2 linked regions of the Spiractinospora alimapuensis genome follow. The protein of the gene in region 2 interacts with the protein of the main gene of each other region in a pairwise test. Links are inferred from orthologs where the notes say so. Each region holds a gene or a part of one and is shown on either strand. Other genes may lie near its edges.

Evidence for each region.
Region 1: the proteins of J4H86_RS00830 (region 2) and J4H86_RS10620 interact in binary tests that used the Escherichia coli proteins (3 or more experiments, as listed by UniProt). The link is inferred for Spiractinospora alimapuensis from one-to-one orthologs.

What each region holds. Positions count from the first base shown.
Region 1 is NZ_CP072467.1:2,336,327-2,342,917, reverse strand. The notes cover bases 1,668-5,865. They hold J4H86_RS10620 (multifunctional oxoglutarate decarboxylase/oxoglutarate dehydrogenase thiamine pyrophosphate-binding subunit/dihydrolipoyllysine-residue succinyltransferase subunit), read right to left. Parts: upstream 5,507-5,865; coding sequence 1,868-5,506; downstream 1,668-1,867. Other genes in these bases: J4H86_RS10625 (DUF6104 family protein), read right to left, coding at 1,685-1,861. Also shown: J4H86_RS10635 (PadR family transcriptional regulator), read right to left, coding at 1-642; J4H86_RS10630 (DUF4097 family beta strand repeat-containing protein), read right to left, coding at 642-1,499; J4H86_RS10615 (BlaI/MecI/CopY family transcriptional regulator), read left to right, coding at 6,113-6,493. UniProt on the Escherichia coli protein: E1 component of the 2-oxoglutarate dehydrogenase (OGDH) complex which catalyzes the decarboxylation of 2-oxoglutarate, the first step in the conversion of 2-oxoglutarate to succinyl-CoA and CO(2).
Region 2 is NZ_CP072467.1:186,843-192,117, forward strand. Bases 989-3,870 are described here. They hold J4H86_RS00830 (ABC-F family ATP-binding cassette domain-containing protein), read left to right. Parts: upstream 989-1,572; coding sequence 1,573-3,168; downstream 3,169-3,870. Other genes in these bases: J4H86_RS00825 (AI-2E family transporter), read left to right, coding at 989-1,457; J4H86_RS00840 (enoyl-CoA hydratase/isomerase family protein), read left to right, coding at 3,737-3,870. Also shown: J4H86_RS00820 (YccF domain-containing protein), read left to right, coding at 1-20; more of J4H86_RS00825, read left to right, coding at 207-988; more of J4H86_RS00840, read left to right, coding at 3,871-4,525; J4H86_RS00845 (DEAD/DEAH box helicase), read left to right, coding at 4,720-5,275. UniProt on the Escherichia coli protein: Genetic data indicate it may be involved in ribosome assembly or function.

The sequences.
Region 1 (6,591 bases), 2.1 Mb from region 2 along the record:
GTCCTGCACGACACGTCGCACGCGATCGCTGAAGTCGTTCATCGCCCGGTCGAACTCCGGCTTGGACCCCCACTCAGTCGAGCCCCAGGAGCCGAAGCCGCGGGAGACCTTCTCCCACTCGCGACTCCACCACGCCCCGCGAGTGCTTTCCCGTTCCGACTCCTCCGAGGCGGCGCGTCCCCACACGTCCTCGTTCTCGTCGGTCGGCGTCTCCTCGCGTTCGCTTCCGCGCCGCTCGCCGCGGTTCGCGCGTTGGCGAGCCTCGTTCGCGGCGCCCTTGAGCTCCTCCCGCAGCGTGGTGATCGTGTCGCGTACGTCGCGCTTCACGGCGCGGGCGATCTCGTGGGCGGAGTCGATCAGGTCGTTCTCCAACGCGCTGATGTCCTCGGTTCGTCGGTTGAGCTCCTCGCGGCCGGCATCGGTGAGGCGATAGACCTTACGACCGTTGACCTCCTCGTGCGTGACCAGCCCTTCCTCCTCCAAGCGAGCGAGGCGAGGGTAGATCGTGCCGGGCGAGGGTGAGTAGACGCCAAGGAACCGGTCCCGCAGCAGCGAGATGATCTCGTACCCGTGACGCGGGCTCTCGTCGAGTAGTTTCAGCAGGTAGAGCCGCAGCCGCCCATGGCCGAAGATGTTCGCCATTACTCCTCACTTCCCCTGGGGATCGCGGCAGGCGCGTCGGGTGCGCGGCGCAGCAGGTCCACGGAGCCCGACACCGTCGTCGTGGTCACCGACGCCGGATCGACTCCGCTGCCCACGTTGCCGCCCATCCGGCGGTAGGCCCTCTTGTCCCGGTTCTCCAACGTGAACTCGGTGTTCAGCTTGCCGGTAGCGGTACGCAGGTCGACGCTCGCGGAGGTGTCACCCGGAACCCGGAGGGCGATGTCGCCGGACACCGAGGCGAGTCGGACCCGACCCGCGGAACGCACGTCGACATCGCCGAGAAGCTGCCCGGACCCGGTCTTCGCCGACAGGTCGGACAGGTTGCCGCCGGCGATGGCGAGATCCCCGCTCACGCTGTTGAACTTCAGGTTTCCGGCCATGTCTCGGATGTCGAGGTTGCCGGAGGCCGTGTTCACGTCGACCGACCCCGCCATGTCGTCCAGGGTCACGTTCCCCGACGCGCTGCGGATCGCGGTGCGTGCGGTGAGCCCCGCCGCCACGACGTCACCCGACACCGTGGCGACCTCCACCGGGCAGTCGGGTGGAACCCGAAGGTACAGGGTCGCCGCACGGCGTCCCAGTCGGCGGTAGGCGCCGAGCTTGGTGTCCCGGATGCGGTCGAAAATGCCGTTACGGGTCAAGTCCTCGTAGGTGAGGGTCAGAATTCCCGCCTCATGCGTGGCCAGGATCGGGGGACCCGAGACCTCGCTCACCTCGAAGCTGACCAAGTCCTGGGTGGGGAGGATGTTGACCCGCCCACCCACGATCCGCACGTGTAGCGCGACGATTCCGTCGAGCGTGCGGGTCATCGAGTCCTCGATGCTCCACCGTGCCATCGCACACCCCTTCACGTTCGCTGTGATTCGACGATATATCGTGTCTGACAAAAGTCAAGATATGTCGTGAACCTGAGCGCTGGGGCGCGAACGGCCTCAAACCACTAGAGCATGCCAGCGAGCGCGAGCCAGTGGGCCGGGGTGCAAAAAAGACGGGGGCGCGGTCTCCCGCGCCCCCGTCTCACTCACTCGTCTTCGTCATCCGGTCGGGCCAACCAGGTCGCCAGCCGTTCCACCGCGGTCTCGTGCTCCGGATGGATGTCGGTGAAGATGCGTAGCTGGTCAGCGAGCCAGGCAAGGGTCACTTCCTCCTCGCCCCGGCGTTGCTCCAGCTCCTCGATCCCCCGGTCGGTGTAGTACACGGCGCCTCAGCTATCCGCGGGCGGGAAGACCGTGTCGATCAGCGCCCGCTGCTCGTTCTCGTGCCGCTTGGCCGACCCCGCCGCGGGAGCGGAGCTCGCCGGACGGGACACGTGGGCGAACGGCCGGTCAAGCTGCTCGGCGAAGGTCAGCGCCACGAACGGCCACGGCCCCATGTTCGCCGGCTCCTCCTGCACCCACAGCACCTCGCCGGCGTTGGGGTAGCGGTTGAGCTGCTCCCGGATCTCCGAGATCGGCAACGGGTAGAGGCGCTCGACCCGGACCAGGGCGGTGCTGAGATCGCCGGTGGCCTTCCGCGCCGCCTCCAGCTCGTAGTAGATCTTGCCGGAGCACAGCACCACACGCCGGACGTCGTCGGCCTGCAGGTCCCCAGTGTCCGGGATGACCGGCTGGAACGCCCCGGAAGTGAAGTCCGACGCCGGCGACGTCGCGGCCTTCAGGCGCAGCATCGACTTGGGCGTGGCCACCACCATCGGACGGCTGAGCGACGAACGGACCTGCCACCGCAGCAGGTGGAAGTAGTTCGCCGGCGTGCTCGGCAGCGCCACCGTCATGTTGTCCTGCGCGCACATCTGCAGGAACCGCTCGATCCGTGCGGAAGAGTGGTCCGGCCCCTGGCCCTCGTAGCCGTGCGGCAGCAGCAGCACCACACTGGAACGCTGGCCCCACTTCTGCTCACCGGAGGAGAGGAACTCGTCCAGGATGGTCTGCGCGCCGTTGACGAAGTCGCCGAACTGGGCCTCCCAGGCGACGAGCGCGTTGGGGCGCACGACCGAGTAGCCGTACTCGAAGCCCAGCGCGGCGTACTCGCTGAGCAGCGAGTCGTGCACGTAGAACTTCGACGTGCCCTGGTCGAAGGCCTTCAGCGGGGTGTGCGTGGCGCCGGTCTTGCGGTCCACCAGCACCGCGTGGCGCTGGCCGAAGGTGCCACGGCGGGTGTCCTGACCCACCAGCCGCACCGGGTGCCCGTCGATCAGCAACGAGCCCAGCGCCAGCATCTCTCCGGTGGCCCAGTCGATGGCGTCGTCGGTGACCATCTGCGCGCGCCGCTGGAGTTGCGGTGCGAGCCGTGGGTGGGTGGAGAATCCCTCGGGCAGGTTGAGCTGGGTGTCGACGACCCGCTTGAGGACCTCGCCGGAGATCGCGGTCGGCGCGTCGGCGTGGTCGATCCGGCCCTCGTCGAAGGTCTCCGGACGGACGACGGCGCCGGACTGCGCCGGATGGTCCGACGCCTCCCGGGTTTCCACGAAGGCCCGCTCGAGCTGGTCCTGGTAGTCCCGCAGCGCCTGCTCGGCCTCGTCGAAGGTGATGTCGCCGCGGCCGATCAGGGCCTCGGTGTAGAGCTTGCGCGTGGAACGCTTCGCGTCGATCACGTCGTACATCAGCGGCTGGGTGAACGCGGGGTTGTCCCCCTCGTTGTGGCCCCGACGCCGGTAGCACACCATGTCGATGACGACGTCCTTGTTGAACGCCTGGCGGTACTCGAACGCCAGGTGCGCGACGCGCACCACGGCCTCGGGGTCGTCGCCGTTCACGTGGAAGATCGGGGCCTGCACCATGCGCGCGACGTCGGTGGAGTACACGCTGGACCGGCTGTCCTCGGGCGAGGTGGTGTAGCCGACCTGGTTGTTCACGATCACGTGCACGGTGCCGCCGGTGCGGTAGCCGCGAAGCTGGGACAGGTTGAGGGTCTCGGCGACCACGCCCTGGCCCGCGAACGCCGCGTCGCCGTGGATCAGGACCGGCAGCACGGTGAAGCCGTGCTGGCCCTTGTCCAACAGGTCCTGCTTGGCGCGGGCGATGCCCTCGGCCACGGGGTTCACGGCCTCGAGGTGGCTGGGGTTGGCAGCGAGCGTGACGTTGATCTTCTCCCCGGTCGGGGTCTCGAACACGCCGTCGGTGCCCAGGTGGTACTTGACGTCACCCGACCCGTGCGAACTGCGCGGGTCGATGTTGCCCTCGAACTCACCGAAGATCTGCGCGTAGGACTTGCCGCAGATGTTGGCCAGCACGTTGAGGCGGCCCCGGTGGGCCATCCCCATGACGACCTCGTCCAGGGAGCTGCGGGCGGCCTCGGAGATCACCCCGTCCAACAGGGGGATCAGGGACTCTCCGCCCTCCAACGAGAAGCGCTTCTGCCCGACGTACTTGGTCTGCAGGAACGTCTCGAAGGCCTCGGCGCTGTTGAGGCGGCGCAGGATGTGGAGCTGCTCGTCCCGGGAGACGGTGTCGTGGCCACGGCGCTCGATGCGCTCCTGGATCCACTCCCGCTCCTCCGGGCTCTGGATGTGCATGTACTCGATGCCCACGGTGCGGCAGTAGGTGTCGCGGAGGACACCCAGGATGTCGCGCAGCCGCATGACGGGCTTGCCGCCGAATCCACCCGTGGGGAACTCGCGCTCCAGGTCCCACAGGGTGAGTCCGTGTTCCAGGACGTCGAGGTCCGGGTGACGGCGCTGCTTGTACTCCAGCGGGTCGGTGTCGGCCATGAGGTGGCCCCGGACCCGGTAGGCGTGGATCAGCTCCTGGACCCGGCTCGCCTTGTCCAACTCGGTGTCGCGGTTGATGGAGATGTCCTGGACCCAGCGCACCGGCTCGTAGGGCAGGCGCAGGGAGCGGAAGATCTCGTCGTAGAAACCGTCCTCGCCCAGCAGGAGCTGGTGGATACGCCGCAGGAACTCACCCGACTGCGCACCTTGGATGATCCGGTGGTCGTAGGTGGAGGTCAGCGTCATGATCTTGCTGACGGCCAGTTGGTTCAGGGTCTCCGGGGCGGCGCCCTGGAACTCGGCCGGGTACTCCATCGAGCCCACACCGAGGATCGCGCCCTGCCCCTGCATGAACCGGGGAATCGAGTGCACCGTACCGATGCCACCAGGGTTGGTGAGGCTGATCGTGGTGCCCTGGAAGTCGGAGACCGCGAGCTTGCCGGCGCGGGCCTTGCGCACGACCTCCTCGTAGGCGGTCCAGAACTCCTTGAAGTCCAGCGCCTCCGCGCCCTTGATGTTGGGCACGAGGAGCTGACGGGTGCCGTCGGACTTGGGGATGTCGATGGCGAGGCCCAGGTTGACGTGCTTGGGCGTGGCCAGCCCCGGCTTACCGTCCACCTCGGCGTAGGCGGAGTTCATCGCCGGTACGGTGCTCAGCGCCTTCACCATCGCGTAACCGATGATGTGCGTGAAGGAGATCTTCCCGCCGCGCGCCCGCTTGAGGTGGTTGTTGATGACGATGCGGTTGTCGAACAGCAGCTTCACCGGCAGCGAGCGAACACTGGTGGCCATGGGCAGGCCGAGACTGGCCTCCATGTTCGTCGCGGTGCGGGCGGGTGTGCCGCGCATGCGTTCGGTGGTGACGGCGAGCAGGTCGTCCTGCTCCCCGGCCTCCTGCTCTGTGGCCTCGGCCTTGGGGCGACTCGACGAGCCCGCCGCGGCCCGAGGTGCCGCGGGAGTCGTGGCGGCGCTGGCCGACGACGCCCCGGTGGCGCTGCTCGACTTGTAGTCGGCGAAGAAGTTCCACCAGGCCTTATCTACTGAGTTCGGATCGTCGAGGTACCTGCGGTACAGCTCCTCGACCAGCCACTCATTCGGTCCAAAATCCGTGGGGGGTTGCGACGACTCAGACGACACGGCGGTGATCGCCCACTTCCGGTGCTCGCGTGCTGCTGATGGTTGCGGAGACGGCCGCACCCCACGCCACCGTGACGCGACATTGGCCGGTGGAACCGGTGGACGGTCTCCCGGCCACAGGTTACCGAGTTTTGTCACGAGTGTGCCCAGCCTGGGGTGGTGACTCTCCGCTCGTTCACCCCGATGTTCTTCGCGGAGAACGGGAACCGTGGGGGGTTTCGCCGCGTCGCAGTGAATGTGCGGGGCCCGGCAGGACGGCTGGGTCCGGCGGGCGGGGCACGGGGGTTCCGCCGGCCGGACCCAGTGCCGGGCCCCGCAGAAGTCGTCCTGGGGGGCGAACTAGCCTTCACCAGTGAGAACGTCGGAGTTCGTGCCGACGGCCGGGGTGTCGGGCGGCCGCGCGCACCGGTCCACGCGCGGTGACGCGGTCGGTGCGCGGGCGCCGTATCGGTGGCCCCTCCCGGCCACGGGGCCGACGAAACCACGGCCACAGGTGCCCCAGGCCGCTGATTCGGGTGTGTGCGACGCCAAACGGTACGCATGTCGGTGAAATTCCTCGCAGTCGATGCCGCCTTCCTACGATGGCGCCGCGGAGGTGGACACGGAGTGGTTCAGCAGGGATTCGGCGAACTCGAGTTCGCGATCATGGACGCGCTGTGGCGTGCCGAGCAACCGCTCATTGTTCGGGACATCCGCGCGAGCATGTTCTACGACCGCGAGGTCGCCTACACGACGGTGATGACGGTCACCAACATCCTGTTCCACAAGGGGATGCTGCACCGGGAGAAGTCGGGACGGGCCTGGCGGTACTGGCCACAGGAGGACCGCGGCGACCACACGGCGCGGCTCATGCTGGAGGTCCTGGACGGAAGCGACGACCCCAGCACCGCGATGACGCGGTTCATCGAGCGGTGTTCCGAGGAACAGCGACGCCTCATCAGCCGAGCCCTGCACGGCCTCCCGCGTCCGCGACGGGCGACCCCTTAGTGCCGCCCTCGACGTCGGTGGCGTCGGCCACCGGGGTGGTTGCCCCGGGTGAGTGGACCCGGCGGTGAGCGGGGATCGGTCCACACTCCCTCGCCCGC
Region 2 (5,275 bases):
GGGAGCCCTGGCAGATCTAGCGCGTTCCGTCGCGCGCCCCCAAAGACAGGTGTGCGGCGGGCACATCAACGCTAGAGTCGCACCGCGTCGGTCGCGGTGTGGCCGCGTCGTCGACGCGGAGAACCAAGGAGTCGAGGAGGAAACCCGTGCGCTGGAGGCTTCCGAGCGGATGGTCACTGCCACGTTGGCGGGCACGGACGACCACCGTGAGCGCGCCGCCTCCCCCTCCTCCGCCGCCGGAGCCAGAGCCCCCGGAAGAGGACGACCTGCTCAAGCGGGCGAGCGACACCGCGTGGCGGCTGCTCATCGTGGGCGCGGTGGGAGCCATCATCCTGTGGGGGCTGACCTACATCAGCACCGCCGTCATCCCGGTCGTTCTGGCCGTGTTCCTGACCGCGCTGATGCAGCCGATGGCGACCGCGCTGCGCGCGCGGGGCATGGGCCGCGGCCCCTCGACCGCGATCACGTTCCTCGGTTCGCTCGTCCTGTTCGGTCTGGTCGTCTACTTCATCGTCGACCGGGCGGTGGCCGGCGCGGGCGACCTTGTCGACCCGGTCAGCGAGTTCCTCACCGAGGTGCAGAGCTGGTTGCGGGGGCTGGGGCTCGACGCCGAGCTCGTCAACAACTTCCTCAACGAGGCACAGAACGAGGTACAGAACTTCGTCCAGAACAACCTCCAGGAGAACGCGCGCGTCCTCGCCGAGGGTTTCTGGACCGGCACCGTCGCCGTGGGCCAGGTCCTGTTCGCCATCGTGCTGCTGATGGTGTTGACCATCTACTTCCTGCACTCAGGTGACCACCTGATGAAGTGGATCGGATCGCTGTTCCCCGGCCACACCCGACGCGTGCTCTTCTCCTCCAGCAAGGTCGCCTACGAGGTGATGGGCCGCTACGTCCGGGGCGTGGCCCTGGTCGGTCTCTTCGACGCCATCGGGATCGGGCTGTTGCTGGTGGTGCTGTCCTTCTTCGGTCAGTTGCCCTTCAACCTCGCCCTGCCCCTGATCGTGCTGACCTTCATCGGCGCGTTCCTTCCCGTGATCGGGGCGTTCGCCACCGGTGCCCTCGCCACCATCGTCGTGTTGGTCACGAGCGGCCAACTGTGGATCGGGCTGCTGACACTCGCCTGGGTGATCTTCATCCAGCAGTTGGAGAGCAACCTCTTCGCCCCGCGCGTCTACGGGCGCGCCCTGGACCTTCCCTCCGCGGTCGTCCTGCTGGGAATCACGGTCGGTGCGATCGTGGGCAACCTCGTGGGCATGTTCCTGGCCACGCCGATCGTCGCCGTGGCCGCCGCGTTGCTGCGCAACCGGCCCGGAGCCCGAGCCGAGGAGCACGCGTCCGACACTGGGGCCCGGTCGCCGGAGACGGAACCGGTGGGGGAGACCGCGTCGACGACCAGGGGCAAGCCGGAGTCCCCGCGGGCCGAGGGAGGATCGTCGCCGACCACGGGCGGCTGACGACGATCGGTCACCGGGGACGGGAACAGTAAACAGCTTGGGCGGTGTTGAGGCTACGGGTACGCTGAAACACCGTCACCGCGCACACCCCTTTCTCGATTGAGGCTGTCTCACCATGCTCTCCGCCACTGACCTGGAACTTCGTGTGGGCGCCCGGCTGCTGCTGGAGCCCACCAGCTTCAGCCTCGGCTCCGGGGAGCGGGTCGGCCTGGTCGGGCGCAACGGTGCCGGCAAGACGACCCTGATGAAGGTCCTCGCCGGCGAGGGCGCCGCCACCGCGGGCACCGCCGTGGCTCGCGGCAGCGTGGGCTACCTGCCGCAGGATCCGCGCACCGGCGACCTGGAGATCCTGGCGATGGACCGTGTCCTCTCCGCGCGCGGTATCGACGACGTTCGCCGCCGGATGCGCAAGGCCGAGAGCGAGATGGAGAGCGAGGACCCCGCGATCCGGGACCGCGGGGTGCGCAACTACGCGAAGTACGAGGAGCGGCTGCACGTCCTGGGCGGATACTCCGCCGAGGCCGAGGCCGCGACCATCACCGCGAACCTGGGGCTGGAGAACCGCATCCTGGCCCAACCGCTGTCGACGCTGTCGGGCGGTCAGCGGCGCCGCGTGGAGCTGGCGAGGATCCTGTTCTCCCGCGCCGACACCCTGCTGCTCGACGAACCGACCAACCACCTTGACGGGGACTCGATCACCTGGCTGCGCACGTTCCTTCGCTCGCACCAGGGCGGTCTGATCGTCATCAGCCACGATGTCGACCTCGTGGAGCACGTAGTGAACAAGGTCTTCTATCTCGACGCCAACCGCTCCGTGATCGACGTCTACAACATGGGGTGGAAGGCGTATCTGGAACAGCGGGACGCCGACGAGCGGCGCCGCCGCCGTGAGCGCGCCAACGCGGAGAAACAAGCCTCCGTGTTGAAGGAACAGGCGGAACGTTTCGGCGCCAAGGCCACCAAGGCGCGGGCCGCGAAACAGATGCAGCGTCGAGCGGAGAAGCTCCTGGACGGTGCCGGCCAGGAACGGGCCCAGGACCAGGTGGCCCGACTGCGGCTGCCGGCTCCGGCACCGTGTGGCCGGGTGCCGCTCACCGCCAACGGCCTGACCAAGAACTACGGGTCTCTGGAGGTGTTCGCCGGGGTCGACCTGGCGATCGACCGCGGCGCCCGCGTGGTGGTGCTCGGTCTCAACGGAGCCGGGAAGACCACGCTGCTGCGGTTGCTCTCCGGCGTGGAGACGCCGGAGGCCGGAGAGGTCGTCCCCGGACACGGGCTCAAGTTGGGCTACTACGCCCAGGAGCACGAGACCCTGGACGAGGAGTCCACGGTGCTGGGCAACATGATGAGTTCGGCACCCGACCTACCCGAGGTCGAGGCTCGGCGCACCCTGGGCTCTTTCCTCTTCACCGGGGACGACGTGCACAAGCCCGCCTCGGTGCTGTCCGGTGGAGAGAAGACACGGTTGGCGTTGGCGGCGCTCGTGGTCTCCAGCGCCAACGTGTTGCTGCTGGACGAGCCCACCAACAACCTCGACCCAGCGAGCCGGGAGGAGATCCTGGCCGCCCTACGGGAGTACGAGGGCGCGATCGTCCTGGTGACGCACGAGGGTGCCGTCGAGGCGTTGCGGCCGGAGCGAGTCATCATGCTCCCGGACGGGACCGAGGACTACTGGAGTCCGGACCTCGCCGAGCTCATCACCCTCGCCTGAGTCCCGCCCCTTCTCGTCGCGCCGATCCGGCTACGTCGGGTATTTGCGTCTAAACCAGGCATTTTGGTGCATCTGGGTGTCGAACGTTATTTCGGTCCGTAATCCGTTCGGGCCGAAATAGCCCTCCGTATTCGGATCGCGCGGATTTTCGCGGCGACGGGTGGCGACCTCCTCTCCGATGTCTGATCATGGGCTGTGTTCTGGCGCAAATACCGAGGAGGTACTCGTGATCGAGACCTTGGCAAAGGGCACACGAGTGACGGGAAGTGAACGCTCCCAGCTCGCGACCGAGCTGCGGCGGCGGTATGACGAGGGAGAGAGCATACGTTCCCTCGCCGCGGCGACGGGCCGTTCCTACGGCTTCATTCACCGCATCCTGATCGAGTCAGGGGGCCAACCTGCGCGGTCGCGGGGGCGCGACCCGTCGCTCGATCGACTAGGTCGTTCGCGGCCCCGCGAGGGGCCGCACCGTGGTGGGTGTCAGCAGAGGTCCCCTCGACCGACGCCCACCACGTTCGTTCCCAGGAGGGCTCGCCGCGTGACCGCGCACGGTGTAGGGTCCGTGGCCATGGATTTCGACCTCGAATCAGCCGGACTCCGACTCCACGTCGACGACGCGGCCGCCCGTGTCACGCTCGACCGGCCCGAGCGTCGTAACGCCATGACCCCCCGCATGTGGCGGGCATTGGCCCATATCGGCCACACCCTTCCGCCCACTGTCCGAATTGTTGTGTTTGAAGGCGCGGGAAAGAGCTTCTCCACCGGACTCGACCTCTCCGTCCTGGAGGGGGCGGACGAGGACGGGAGGGAACTGGTCGCCGCCGCGAGCGCGGACACTCCCGAGAACCGCGCCCGGTTGGACGCCATGATCGCCGGATTCCAGGAGGGTTTCACGTGGTTGCGCCGCCCGGACATCGTGTCCATCGCGGCGGTCCACGGGCACGCCCTCGGGGCCGGGTTCCAGTTGGCGTTGTCGTGTGACATTCGCGTCCTCGCCGAGGACGCCACGATGTCCATGCGTGAAGCCGCGCTGGGGCTCGTCCCCGACCTGACGGGTACCAAGCCACTCGTGGAGCGCGTGGGGTTGTCGCGTGCCATCGAGCTATGCCTGACGGCGCGCAACGTCGGCGCGCGTGAGGCGGAGCGGCTCGGACTGGCGGAGATCGTGGTGGACGGCCCTGATCTGGCCGGCACCGTCGACGACCTCGTGGCCGCGCTGCTGGCCACTCCCGCGCCGGCCGCGTCGGCGACCAAGCGGCTCCTGATGGACGCCGCTGGGAACACCCTGTCGCGACAGTCGGAGGCGGAACGGTTGGCTCAGGTTCACCGGTTGCTCGCCCTGTTCGCCAACGAGTGAAGTACCCTGTTCGAGGCGGCTGACCAGTTTTGCGCGCATTCGGCGCCTCTAGCCGTCGGACATCGCCGGCCCCCCGCGGGCCCGATGCGGTGTAGCCACGGCGCGTTCTCGTCAGGCCCCTTCACGTGCGCCGCACGGCCGCGAGTCTCTCTTCGAACGCCGCCGGCACGGACACGAGGAAGGGTCGACGTCACTTGACGCAATCATCACGCACGGGGTTCGGAGCACTCGGTCTCCCCGACCGGCTGGTCGACCGGCTGGCCGACAACGGCGTCACCGAACCCTTCCCCATCCAGGCGAGCACCATTCCAGACGTGTTGGCCGGGCGGGACGTGTTGGGTCGAGGGCGAACCGGATCGGGGAAGACACTCGCGTTCGGGCTGCCTCTCCTCGCGCGCCTCTCCGCGGACGGCGCGCGGCGGCCGCGTCCGGGACGTCCGCGCGCGCTCATCCTCGTCCCCACCCGGGAACTGGCACACCAGGTTCGCGACGCTTTGATCCCCTACGCGCGCGTCGTGGGGTTGTGGGTCGCCGACGTGGTCGGCGGAGCTCCCTACGTACGTCAGATCAACGAGCTGCGGCGCGGGGTCGACGTCCTGGTGGCGACCCCGGGCCGTCTCAGCGACCTCATCTCCCAACGCGCGTGCTCGCTCACGGACGTGACCACCTCCGTGCTGGACGAGGCGGACCAGATGTGCGACATGGGGTTCCTGCCCCAGGTCAGTGAGTTGATCGGGCAGATTCCCTCGG